DNA from 3 places in the Modestobacter sp. L9-4 genome. Region 2 is predicted to be linked to each of the others. Evidence: predicted binding sites of a transcription regulator. Region 2 holds the regulator's gene; each other region holds the start of a gene.
What was found. Region 2 encodes LexA, which represses DNA repair genes until DNA is damaged. Its sites were predicted from a motif close to TCGAACANNTGTTCGA; they were not measured.

Region 1: dnaB (replicative DNA helicase) is a predicted target of LexA. The motif match lies at 1,560-1,575, and genes of this name have one in related genera.
Region 3: KUM42_RS11230 (alpha-ketoglutarate-dependent dioxygenase AlkB) is a predicted target of LexA. The motif match lies at 2,861-2,876, and genes of this name have one in related genera.

The regions. Positions count from the first base shown of each region.
Region 1 covers NZ_CP077800.1:2,190,395-2,194,738, reverse strand. Annotated here, with positions in the region: partial or broken gene KUM42_RS10355 (single-stranded DNA-binding protein) at 1-255, shown strand, start outside; gene rpsR (30S ribosomal protein S18) at 332-595, shown strand; gene rplI (50S ribosomal protein L9) at 607-1,053, shown strand; gene dnaB (replicative DNA helicase) at 1,637-3,007, shown strand; gene KUM42_RS10335 (YkvA family protein) at 3,102-3,650, shown strand; gene KUM42_RS10330 (hypothetical protein) at 3,725-4,344, shown strand, end outside.
Region 2 covers NZ_CP077800.1:970,083-974,426, reverse strand. Annotated here, with positions in the region: gene hflX (GTPase HflX) at 1-626, shown strand, start outside; gene KUM42_RS04500 (phosphatase PAP2 family protein) at 748-1,476, shown strand; gene KUM42_RS04495 (hypothetical protein) at 1,448-2,521, shown strand; gene lexA (transcriptional repressor LexA) at 2,605-3,405, opposite strand; gene KUM42_RS04485 (LysM peptidoglycan-binding domain-containing protein) at 3,717-4,337, shown strand.
Region 3 covers NZ_CP077800.1:2,381,033-2,385,376, reverse strand. Annotated here, with positions in the region: rRNA gene KUM42_RS11235 (16S ribosomal RNA) at 299-1,821, opposite strand; gene KUM42_RS11230 (alpha-ketoglutarate-dependent dioxygenase AlkB) at 2,210-2,839, opposite strand; gene KUM42_RS11225 (ATP-dependent DNA helicase RecQ) at 2,953-4,344, opposite strand, start outside.

The DNA.
Region 1 (4,344 bases), 1.2 Mb from region 2:
AAGCAGCGCTCCTTCGACACGAAGGAGGGCGAGAAGCGCACCGTCATCGAGCTCGAGGTCGACGAGATCGGCCCCTCGCTCCGCTACGCCACGGCCAAGGTCACCCGCGCTGCCCGCAGCGAGGGTGGCGGCGGCGGTGGTGGTTTCGGCGGCGGCAACGGTGGCGGTGGCGGCGGCGGTGGCGGCTTCTCCGGCGGCGGTGCGAGCGACCCCTGGTCGACTCCGCCGGCCTCGTCCGACGAACCGCCCTTCTGATGAAGGACCCCGTCGCCCCCCGGTCCACGCTCCGCGCGGACCGGGACCCTGCGACGGGGCCTGACCCACAACATCTCTGAACGACTCTCCCTGGAGAACCCCAAGTGCCGAAGCCTCCCCCCGCAAGATCAAGAAGAAGGTCTGCCAGTTCTGCAAGGACAAGGCGACCTACATCGACTACAAGGACACGACCCTGCTGCGGAAGTTCATCTCCGACCGCGGCAAGATCCGTGCCCGCCGCGTCAGCGGCAACTGCAGCCAGCACCAGCGTGACGTCGCCGTGGCCGTGAAGAACAGCCGCGAGATGGCACTGCTGCCCTACACCTCCACGGCGCGCTGACCATGAGCACCATGAAGCTGATCCTGACCGCCGAGGTGACCGGTCTCGGTTCCTCCGGCGACACCGTCGAGGTCAAGGGCGGCTACGGCCGCAACTACCTCCTGCCGCGTGGGCTGGCCATGATCGCCACCCGCGGGGCCGAGAAGCAGATCGCTGGTCTGCGTCGTGCGCGTGACGCGCGTGACGTGCGCACGCTCGAGGAGGCCCAGGCCGTCGCCGCCCGCCTCTCCGGGCTGACCGTGACCCTGCCCGCCCGCTCCGGTGACGGTGGCCGTCTCTTCGGCCGCATCACCACCGCCGACGTGGCCGCTGCGGTCACCGCCGCTGGTGGCCCCGAGCTGGACCGCCGTCGCATCGAGCTGCCCAGCAGCATCAAGAGCGTCGGCACCCACACCGTCACGGTGCGGGTCCACCCGGAGGTCAGCGTCCCGGTCACCCTGGACGTCGTCGCGGGCTGAGTTCTCCACAGCACCACCGCCCGAGGGGCGTCGGACCCCGGTCCGGCGCCCCTCGTGGCGTTCCCGGGCCGGGTCACCGCGCCCCCGTGTCGACACGGCGTCCGGGGGCGCCGGGTGGACGGCAGGTGGACGCCGGGGCGGTCGCGCACGTCCGCGCAGCGGTCACCGACCCCCGCGCGCGCCCTGGTCGGCGTCGTGCGGTACGCGTGTGACCAGCGGGAACGGCCCGACACGCCGGTGACGGACGACACCCGCCGGATCGGGGAGATTTCTTCCGTCCACAGCCTGCGCACGGACCGAGTGCAGGTGACGGGCGGGTTGACGGGACACGACGGGCCCGCTCCCCCGCCGTCTCCACACGGTGACCACCGCAATCCACCGACTTGTCCACAAGTTGTGCAGAGAGGCGTGCACAGCGGTGGTGGACGTACCGCTGCCGGGTTCCTAGCGTCGTCCCCAGCTCCCACCCGGCCCGAGGACTGTCAGAGCCGGGTGGTAGCTGTGTGTCGAACAGCTGTTCGAGCAGGTTGCGCCGTCGCGGTGGGGTCCAGCCCCCCGGGTGCGGCAGAGAAGGGTGGACCACGTGGCGGTACTCGACGACATCAGCAGGCCGCGGGCCGCGGCTCCGGAGTACGACCGGCAGCCCCCTCAGGACGTCGCTGCCGAGCAGTCGGTGCTCGGCGGCATGCTGATGAGCAAGGACGCCATCGCCGACGTGGTGGAGGTCCTGCACGGCGCCGACTTCTACCGCCCGGCCCACCAGATCGTCTTCGACGTCGTCCTGGACCTCTACGGCCGCGGTGAGCCCGCCGACGCCATCACCGTCGCCGCCGAGCTGAACCGCACCGACCAGCTGTCGAAGATGGGCGGCGCGGTCTACCTGCACACGCTCATCGCCTCCACGCCCACCGCGGCCAACGCCGGCTACTACGCCGCGATCGTCGCCGAGCAGGCCGTGCTGCGCCGGCTGGTCGAAGCCGGCACCCGCGTCGTCCAGCTCGGCTACGGCGCGGCCGGCGGCAAGGGCGACGTCGACGACATCGTCGACCGCGCCCAGCAGGAGATCTACGACGTCACCGAGAAGCGGATGAGCGAGGACTACTCGCGCCTGGCCGACGTCCTGCAGCCCACCATGGACGAGCTGGACGCGATCGCCAGCCGCGGTGGCACCGCCCGCGGCGTCCCCACCGGGATCCGCGACCTCGACGAGCTCACCAACGGCCTGCAGGCCGGCCAGATGGTCGTCATCGCCGCCCGACCCGGTGTCGGCAAGAGCACCCTGGGCCTGGACATCGCCCGGTCGGCGACGGTGAAGCACCACATGCCCGCGGCGATCTTCTCGCTCGAGATGAGCAAGCACGAGATCACCATGCGTCTGCTGTCGGCCGAGGCGAAGGTGCCGCTGCACCACATGCGCGCCGGCACCCTGTCCGACGAGGACTGGTCGAAGCTGGCCCGCCGGATGGGCGAGATCGCCGACGCCCCGCTCTACATCGACGACTCACCGAACATGACGATGATGGAGATCCGGGCCAAGGCGCGCCGCCTCAAGCAGCGCAACGACCTCAAGCTCATCGTCATCGACTACCTCCAGCTGATGACCTCGGGCAAGAAGGTCGAGAGCCGCCAGCAGGAGGTCTCGGAGTTCTCCCGTGCGCTCAAGCTGCTGGCCAAGGAGCTCGAGCTGCCGGTGATCGCGATGAGCCAGCTGAACCGTGGGTCCGAGCAGCGTCAGGACAAGAAGCCGATGCTGTCCGACCTCCGTGAGTCCGGCTCGATCGAGCAGGACGCCGACATGGTGATGATGATCCACCGCGAGGACATGTACGAGAAGGAGTCCCCGCGGGCCGGGGAGGCCGACATCATGCTGGTCAAGCACCGCAACGGCCCCACCGCCAACGTCACCGTTGCCTTCCAGGGCCACTACTCACGCTTCGTCGACATGGCCAACTGACCGGCCCGTCCCCAGCCGGCCCCGCGGTCCCGCGCGCGGGGCGGACGACACCGCCGCAGGCCCCGTCGACCGGGGAGCGGGGAACGGAGCACACATGCCCGGCTGGGCCTGGTCGCTGGTCGGGGTCCTCGCCGGGCTGCTGGTGCTGTGGCTGCTGCTCCTGGCCGTGCTCTGGGCCACCCGCACCGACGACCTGAGCGCACGCGGGCTGCTCCGGTTGCTGCCCGACGTGGTGCGGCTGGTGCGCCGTCTGGCCGCCGACGGCGAGCTGCCGCGGGGCGTGCGGGTGCGGCTGTGGCTGCTGCTGGGCTACCTCGCGCTGCCGATCGACCTGGTGCCCGACGTCATCCCGGTGCTGGGCTACGCCGACGACGCGCTCCTCGTCGCGCTCGTCCTGCGCTCGGTGGTCCGCCGGGCGGGCGCCGAGGCGGTGTCGCGGAACTGGCCGGGCACGCCCGAGGGCTGGCCGCCCTCCGACGGCTGGCCCGGCTCCCCGCCTGACCGGTGCGGGCCGGCCCCAGCGGCCGTGGAGCCCATCCGACCCGCCCGGCGAGCCGACGAGCCCGCCCTGGCGGGGCGTCGCGCCCCACGCCGGGCGTGCACGGGCGCCGTGGTGGCCGTGACCGGGTGCACGAAGGGGTGAACCGCCTCCAGGTGTGGGCGCGGGGTGCCGACACCACCTCGACGCCTCCGTCCGACGAACCAGGGAGCTCCCTCGTGCACGCACTCCTCACCGGCCTGCTGGGCAAGGTCGGCTCCGCCGGCCTCGCCGCGAAGATCGCCGCCGGCGCCACCGCTCTCGTCGTCGTGGGCGGTGGGGCCGCGGCGACGGCCCAGGCCGTCGAGTCGGTCTCCTCCGGCACGGAGGTCTCGGTGGACGCCCCGGCGACCGAGCCGGTCGTCCCCGACCCCGAGCAGGCCGAGCCCGAGGTCACCACGCCGGAGCCGAGCGCTCCGGTCGTCCCCGAGCCGGTGGAGACCGAGCCGGAGGTCACCGACCCCGTCGTGACCGAGCCGGGGACGACGGCCCCCGCGCCGACGGCGCCCGAGCCGACCGAGCCCGAGGTCGCCGACCCCGTGACCCCCGAGGCCCCCGAGGCCGAGGCACCTGAGGTCGAGCACCCCGAGGAGGAGGCCCCCGAGGGCGGCGAGGACGCGCACCACGGCGGCCACGGAGCCGCCGTCTCCACGGTCGCCCACGACGAGACCCTGAGCGGCCGCGACCACGGCAAGGCCGTCTCGGACGCCGCCCGTGCCGGCAAGGACGCCCACCAGGACACCCACCAGGAGGTCGAGCAGCCGGAGGCCCCCGAGGCGTCCCACGAGCCGGACGCGTC
Region 2 (4,344 bases):
TCAACCAGCTCACCGACGCCGGTGTGCTGGTGCAGGACGCGCTCTTCGCCACCCTGGACCCCACGGTCCGGCGCGCGGAGACCGTCGACGGCCGGGAGTACACGCTCACCGACACCGTCGGCTTCGTGCGGCACCTGCCGCACCAGCTGATCGACGCCTTCCGGTCGACGCTGGAGGAGGTCGCGGCCAGCGACCTGCTGCTGCACATCGTCGACGGGTCCGACGCCGACCCGCTGGGCCAGATCAACGCCGTGCACACGGTGCTGGCCGACATCGACGCCTCCTCGGTCCCCGAGCTGATCGTGGTCAACAAGGTCGACGCGATGAGCGAGGAGGACGTCCTCCTGCTCCGCCAGGCGCTGCCCGGCGCGGTCTGGGTCTCCGCCCGCACCGGTGAGGGCCTGGAGGCGCTGCGCGACGTGATCGCCGCGCGGCTGCCGCACCCCGCCGTGCACGTCGAGGTGCTCGTGCCCTACGACCGCGGTGACCTGGTCGCCAAGGTGCACCGGGACGGCGAGGTGCTCGAGGAGGTCCACGAGGCCGAGGGCACCCGGCTGGTGGCGCAGGTCGACGCGGGGCTGGCCGCCCTGCTGGAGCCCTACCCCGCACCGGCCCTCGAGGTCTGAGCGAGGACCCCGCCACCACCGCCCGGTGGGTGCGGCGGGGTCAGCAGCAGGGCCGTGCCGCACCGCGGCGCGGCCCTGCTGCGTTCCCGGGACGCGCGGTCGGGGCCGGTACGGTGACGCGGTGGCCAGCAGCGGAGCGTCGCGACCGCTGACCCGGCCCGAGGACGCCGCCGCGCCGGTGACCGGCACCGGCCGCCCGCCGTGGTGGCTGCTCGCCGTCGCCGCCGTCGTCCTGGTGGCCGTGACGGTCGACCTGCTGACCGGTGGGGTGCTGGAGGCGCTGGACCTGCGGGTGTCCGGCGTCGTCGACGGCTGGGACCTGCGCCACTCCGCCCTCTACTGGCCGGTGTGGGTGTTCACCCAGGCCGGTGGCCGCGGCACCGTCCTCATCGTGCTGGCCGGGCTCGTCGCCTGGACCGCCGTCCGGCGGCGCACGTACGTACCGGCGCTGCGGATCCTGGCCGCGCTGGTGCTGCTCACCGCCGTCGTCTACGCGTTCAAGTGGGGCACCGGCCGCACCGCCCCGGAGTACCCCGGCTCGTACTTCCACCGCGGGGGCGGCAGCTACCCGTCGGGTCACGTCACCAACGCGGTCCTCATGTGGGGCGTGGCGCGCTGGCAGGCCGTGGAGTTCGGGCTGCCGGCGTGGGTGCAGCGGGCCGCCCGGCTGCTCGCCGTCGCGGGACCCTTCGTCAGCGGCATCGCGATGGTCGCGCTCAACTTCCACTGGGTCAGCGACGTGCTGGCCGGGCTGGCCGTCGGCGTGCTGCTGTTGGGCGTGGTTCATGCGCTCGACACGCTGCCGGTGTCACGCTGGGCCCGTGCTCGAGCGGGCCGACAGCCGTCGTGACCGCGCCCGCCGCCGCACCCGGGTGGCCGGCGCGGCGCTGACCGCACCCCTGGGCCTGCTGGTCGTGCTGCCGGTGTCCCCGGCCGTCGCGGCCGAGGCGTACGGCGCCCCCACCACGCGGTGCGAGATCACCGACCCGCGGCTGCCCGAGCTCTCCGGGCTGGTGGGCGTGGGCGACGGCATGCTGGCGATGAACGACGGTGGCGACCGGGTGGAGGTCTACGCGCTCGACGGCGCGTGCACGGTCGGCGAGGTGCGCACCGCCGACGTCGACCCCTACGACCCCGAGGACCTCGCCGTGGGCGCCGACGGCACGGTCTGGCTGGCCGACACCGGGGACAACGAGCAGAAGCGGGAGACCGTCGCGCTCATCGGGCTGCGCACCGACGGCAGCAGCACGCTGACCCGGCTGACCTACCCCGACGGTGCGCACGACGCCGAGGCCCTCCTGCTGGCCCCGGACGGGACGCCGTACCTGGTGACCAAGGAGGTGCTCGGCGCCAGCTCGGTCTACCGGCCCGACGCCCCCCTGGCCGACGGTGCGACGGTGCCGATGACCCGGGTGCTCGGCATGGGCTTCACCCTCACCGGCACGCCCGGGGGGCCGGTCGGACGGGCGGGCCAGCTGCTGGTCACCGGGGGAGCGGTCTCCGCCGACGGGCAGCGCATCGCCCTGCGCACCTACACCGACGCCTACGTGTGGCCGCTGACCGGTTCGGACGTCACCGGGGCGCTCAGCGGGTCGCCGGTGCGGGTGCCGCTGCCGGACTCCCCGCAGGGCGAGGCGATCGCGTTCGCCGGTGACGAGCGGAGCCTCCTGGTCAGCAGCGAGAGCCTGCCGGCGGCGGTGACCCTGGTGCCGGTCGCCGGCGACCTCGCGCCCGCGCCGCCCGCAGCCGGGGACGACGGTGCTGCCGCCGCGGCGCCAGCCGAGGCCGCCGACCCGTCCCGTCCGGTCGGTCCGGTCACGGCCGGGCTGATCGCCGCCGGCGTGGCGACGGGGCTCATCTGGATCGGCGGCCGGTTCCGCCGTCGCCAGGCCTGACGAAGGCCCCCTCGCCTGCGAGGGGGCCCTGGTGGTGCCGCTGTGGCCCACCGCTGCCCGAGGGGCAGCGGTGGGCCGACTGGTCAGACCCGGCGCAGCACGGTGACGACGCGGCCGAGCACCGTCGCGTCGTCGCCGGGGATGGGCTCGTACGCCGGGTTGTGCGGCATCAGCCAGACGTGGCCGTCGCGGCGCTTGTAGGTCTTCACCGTCGCCTCGCCGTCGATCATCGCGGCGACGATCTCGCCGTTCTCCGCGGTGGGCTGCTGACGGACGACGACCCAGTCGCCGTCGCAGATGGCCGCCTCGACCATCGAGTCACCGGCGACCTTGAGCATGAAGAGCGTGCCCTCGCCGACCAGCTCGCGGGGCAGCGGGAACACGTCCTCCACCGCCTGCTCGGCCAGCACCGGGCCACCGGCGGCGATCCGCCCGACGAGCGGGACGTACGTGGGCCGCGGGTTGCTCGTCTCGTCGGCAGCAGCAGCGGTGGCCTGCGTCTCGGCGGGCGACTCGGCCATGACGGTGGTCTCACCGGGCATCCGCACGTCCAGGGCGCGCGGCCGGTTCGGGTCGCGGCGCAGCCAGCCCTTCCGCTGCAGCACCGAGAGCTGGTGGGCCACCGAGGAGGCCGAGGACAGCCCGACGGCTTCGCCGATCTCGCGGACCGAGGGCGGGTAGCCGCGGCGGTCGATGGAGTCGCGGATGACCTCGAGCACCCGGCGCTGACGCTGGGTCAGGCCGTCGCCGGCCTCCCCGCGGTCGGGGAACTCGCGGACCGCGGCCACCGCCCCGGTCCCGGTGGTGGCGTCGGCGGCCTGGGCCGTCGCGCGGGTGCGTCGCGAGGGGCTCGTGCCGCCTGCCGTGGGGCCGTCGGCCGCCATGTGTCCTCCTCGTCCGGCTGCCGGGGCAGCGGTACCCAGTGGCCCACCCGGCGCCTGGGGCCGGGAGAGCTGTCCGGTCAGCGATCTCGGTGTCACGGTAGCGGGTTACACCGGTGTTGTTCAAACACCTGTTCGAAGATGTCGCGCGTCAGGGGTGGGACTTGTCGGAGGGATGCGGTAGACATCGCACAGACGTTCGATTCGAACAGGCGTTCGAGGCGACCACCTCCCGGTGGCCGGCCTCGGGGGGACCGCCCGCTCGCGCCGGACGCCCGACGACGTCCCACCGCCAGACCTCCAGGAGCACCCCGATGGTCAGCCCGCAGCAGCTCGACGCCCCCGTCCCCGTGTCCGCCGCCTCCGTGTCCTCCGCCCCCGGGGCACCCGTACCGGCGCCCACGCCGCCGTCGCCGTGGCGGCCCGTGGCCGCAGCCCGCCGGGTCGCCGCCCGTGTCCCGGCGGCGACCGGCCGTGGGCCGCAGCCGGCCGCGCCCGCCACCGCCCGGCGCGACGCGGCCCGCCCGGGGGCCCGCCCGGCGCGGCTCGACGGGCTCCCGGCCGGGCGGGCCGTCCGTGGCGGTTGCGCCACCGAGCCCCGCCCCGCGGCGGGACGGGAGCGGTCGGGGGTCCGCCGGCCGCCGCCGCCGCTGCGGCTCACCGCGCGCGGTCAGCGGGTGGTCGCCGGGCTGTCGATCGCGATCGGGCTGTCCCTCGCCGCGGCCACGGTCGTGCACGTCGAGATGAACCGGGAGAGCGGCCTGCAGCTGGCCGGTTCCGACACGTTCGTCGTCCGGTCGGGGGACTCCCTGTGGTCCATCGCCCGCGCCGTCGCGCCCGAGGAGGACCCGCGCGCGGTGATCGACGCGATCGTCGCCCTCAACGGCCTCGACAGCGTCGACCTCCTGCCCGGCGCCGAGCTCCAGCTGCCCTGACCGGCGC
Region 3 (4,344 bases), 1.4 Mb from region 2:
CTCGCGCTCCTCCACGGCCTGGCCGGCCCGTTCCCTCAGGACCCAACAGCGTGCCTACGACCCGGTACCCCCAGCCACTCGCGTTCCAGACCCTCCCCACCCCTGTGACCCCGTGAAGGGCCGGTGATGGATCAACGAGCCGTACTAACAGCGAACTGGACATCCGAGCCGAACTGGTCAGCGTTCCACCCTTGAGCTCCGTCACCAACACCCTGGACCCCCTCATGATTGAGGAAGCCTCCTGGCCGGTGCACGGCTCTGGACCACCATCGCTAAGACGGCGGCCAGTGCTCCTTAGAAAGGAGGTGATCCAGCCGCACCTTCCGGTACGGCTACCTTGTTACGACTTCGTCCCAATCGCCGATCCCGCCTTCGACGGCTCCCTCCCACAAGGGGTTGGGCCACCGGCTTCGGGCGTTACCGACTTTCGTGACGTGACGGGCGGTGTGTACAAGGCCCGGGAACGTATTCACCGCAGCGTTGCTGATCTGCGATTACTAGCGACTCCAACTTCATGGGGTCGAGTTGCAGACCCCAATCCGAACTGAGACCGGCTTTTTGGGATTCGCTCCACCTCGCGGTATCGCAGCCCTTTGTACCGGCCATTGTAGCATGTTTGCAGCCCTAGACATAAGGGGCATGATGATTTGACGTCATCCCCACCTTCCTCCGAGTTGACCCCGGCAGTCTCCTATGAGTCCCCACCATGACGTGCTGGCAACATAGAACGAGGGTTGCGCTCGTTGCGGGACTTAACCCAACATCTCACGACACGAGCTGACGACAACCATGCACCACCTGTGCACGACCCTTTAAAGGACCTCCCATCTCTGGGAGATTTCCGTGCATGTCAAGCCTAGGTAAGGTTCTTCGCGTTGCATCGAATTAAGCAACATGCTCCGCCGCTTGTGCGGGCCCCCGTCAATTCCTTTGAGTTTTAGCCTTGCGGCCGTACTCCCCAGGCGGGGCGCTTAATGCGTTAGCTGCGACACGGAACTCGTGGAATGAGCCCCACATCTAGCGCCCAACGTTTACGGCGTGGACTACCAGGGTATCTAATCCTGTTCGCTCCCCACGCTTTCGCTCCTCAGCGTCAGTTACTGCCCAGAGACCCGCCTTCGCCACCGGTGTTCCTCCTGATATCTGCGCATTTCACCGCTACACCAGGAATTCCAGTCTCCCCTGCAGTACTCTAGTTTGCCCGTATCGACTGCAGGCCCGAGGTTGAGCCTCGGGTTTTCACAGCCGACGTGACAGACCGCCTACGAGCTCTTTACGCCCAATAATTCCGGACAACGCTTGCACCCTACGTATTACCGCGGCTGCTGGCACGTAGTTGGCCGGTGCTTCTTCTGTAGGTACCGTCACTTGCGCTTCGTCCCTACTGAAAGAGGTTTACAACCCGAAGGCCGTCATCCCTCACGCGGCGTCGCTGCGTCAGGCTTTCGCCCATTGCGCAATATTCCCCACTGCTGCCTCCCGTAGGAGTCTGGGCCGTGTCTCAGTCCCAGTGTGGCCGGTCACCCTCTCAGGCCGGCTACCCGTCGTCGCCTTGGTGGGCCATTACCCCACCAACAAGCTGATAGGCCGCGGGCCCATCCTCAGCCGATGAATCTTTCCACCACCAGACCATGCGGTCAGCGGTCACATCCGGTATTAGCACCAATTTCTTGGAGTTATCCCAGAGCTGAGGGCAGGTTGCCCACGTGTTACTCACCCGTTCGCCGCTAGGGCACCACCCGAAGATGGGCCTCGCTCGACTTGCATGTGTTAAGCACGCCGCCAGCGTTCGTCCTGAGCCAGGATCAAACTCTCCGTAGATGATTTGATCGCAGCTGAGACCAAGAGTTGGCACTCTCGTTCAATCAACCAAAGGAACCCAATGACCCGATCACGAATGACCAGGCCAAGGGGGATTTGTTACTTGGCACTGACTTTCGGCACGCTGTTGAGTTCTCAAGGAGCGGACGCGCACGTTCCCCGACCAATTGCTCGGCCGTTCTTCGTGGCGGTAGTTCCACCTTACACCAAGTTCCGCAGCAGTCGAACCTCAGGGGTTCTGTCCGGCGGTTTCCCAGGCCCTGCGACCCGGTCCGTTCTCGCTTGGTGCATGGAGAACGATACACGCCTTCTGAGGGGGTCTGCACGGGGGGTCTGGAGGGGGGTCCAGCCACCCCGTCGAACGCCCCGTGAGCAGGGCTTTCACGGCTCAGGCGACCCCGCGTGGGCGGTACTGGACGCTGACGCGCGGTCCGACCGCCCTCGTCGTCTTCGGGATGCAGTGCTCCCACGTGCGCTGGCACGAGCCGCCCATGACCACGAGGTCGCCATGGCCGAGGGTGAAGCGCAGGCTCTCGCCGCCACCCACCGGACGGAGCATCAGCGGACGGGGCGAACCGAACGAGGCGATCGCGACCATCGTGTCCTCGGTGCGACTGCGACCGATCCGGTCGCCGTGCCAGGCCACGCTGTCCCGGCCGTCGCGGTACAGGCACATGCCGGCCGTCACGAAGTGCTCGCCGAGCTCGGGGCCGTAGTGGTCGTTCAGCGCGGACCGGGCATCGGTGAGCGCCGGGTGCGGCAGGGCCTCGCCTCCGCCGTACCAGCGCAGGAGCCGGGGCACGGTCACCTCGCGGTCGTACATCTGGCGCCGGTCCTCACGCCAGCCGATGTCGCCCAGCAGCACGTCGAGGACCTGGTCGGAGCCCTCCACCCAGCCGGGCAGGTGGTCGACCCAGGCCCCACGGCTCAGCTGGTGCCTGACCACCCGGCCGGCGAGCGGGGTGAGCGTGGCCTCCTCGGCCACGTCCCACATGGACGGCTGGTGCGCGAGCGACATGCCGGGAGGCTACTACCGGTTTCGCACAGGTGTTCGAAAACCTGTGGACAGTGGGAGGACCCCGTCCCCCCTCCGCCTCGCGAGCTCGGGGAGAGCGCCTGAGACGGGGCCGTTCAGGCGGACAGCGCGAGGACGAACGGCAGCACCGAGGCGGCGCCGGCCAGGCGGAGCTCGCGGCCGGCGACCGTCATCGTCCAGCGGGAGTCGGCGAGGTCGTCGACCAGCAGCACCGGGGCGTCACCGAGCTCGGCCAGGCGCGCCCGCAGCTCCGGGCCCACCACGATCCGCTGCCACACCCCGGCCAGCCGGAAGGCGCTGTTGCCGCCCGGTCCGCCGGTGGGGCCACCGGAGACGAGGTCCATGGTGCCCAGGTAGGGCAGCCGCCCGACCCGAGCCAGCCCCTCGGCCACGCCGGTGACCAGTGCGGGCCGCCGCCGGGAGGGGACGGCCACCACGGCACCGGGGCGCTGCGCCCAGTCCCAGGCGCCCAGCACCCGGGCACATGCCCTCAGCAGCTCCTCGTCCGGAGGCGCGTCGGAGGCCAGGCCCGGCTTCATCACCCGGTGAGCCACGTCGAACGCGGCGTCCGGGTCCTCCTCGATCGAGGGCGCCTCGAGGTCCTCGGCGAGGGAGGCCACACCGCCGACCCCGTCGTCGCCGAGCAGGGTGCGCAGCTTCTGGCCCCAGCCCAGGTCGGTGAGCCGGGCGACGGCGCGGCCGTTCGCCAGCTGCTCGCCGGCTGCGATCTTGCCCTTCACCTCGACCCCGAGCCGGTCGGCACCTGTCGGCCACTGCGCCCGGGGCGCCAGCTCCACCCCCGGACGGTCCAGCCGGGCCGAGGCGGCCTCGGAGGCGCCGGCCGGGACGTCGGTGGGGTACCAGGGGCCGGCGCACACGTCGCAGCGCCCACAGGGGGCCGCGGTCGGGTCGTCGAGGGCCTCCTGCAGGAAGGCCATCCGGCACTCGGCGGTGTCGACCGGCTTGGCGTAGTCGAGCATCGAGCGCTGCTCGGCCTCCCGGGTCGCGGTGACCCGGGCGTACCGGTCGGCGTCGTAGGTCCACGGGACGCCGGTGGAGCGCCACCCGCCCTGCACCCGCTCGACCGCCCCGTCGACGGCGAGCACCTTGAGCAGCAGCTCGAGCCGGGAGCGGCGGACGTCGGCGACGGTCTCCAGCCGGGCGACCGACCACGCCTTGCCGTCGGCCATCGCGGTGAGCACCGCCGTGGCGTGGTCCTGGCGGGGCATGGAGGAGGTGGCGAACCACTGCCAGATCGCGATGTCCTCCGGCCCGGGCAGCAGCAGGACGTCGGCGTGGTCGACGGCGCGGCCCGCGCGCCCGACCTGCTGGTAGTAGCTGACCGGCGACGACGGCGCCCCCAGGTGGACCACGAACCCGAGGTCGGGCTTGTCGAAGCCCATGCCGAGCGCGGAGGTGGCGACCAGGGCCTTGACCCGGTTCTCCCGCAGCGCCTCCTCGGCGTCCTTGCGGTCGGCGTCGTCGAG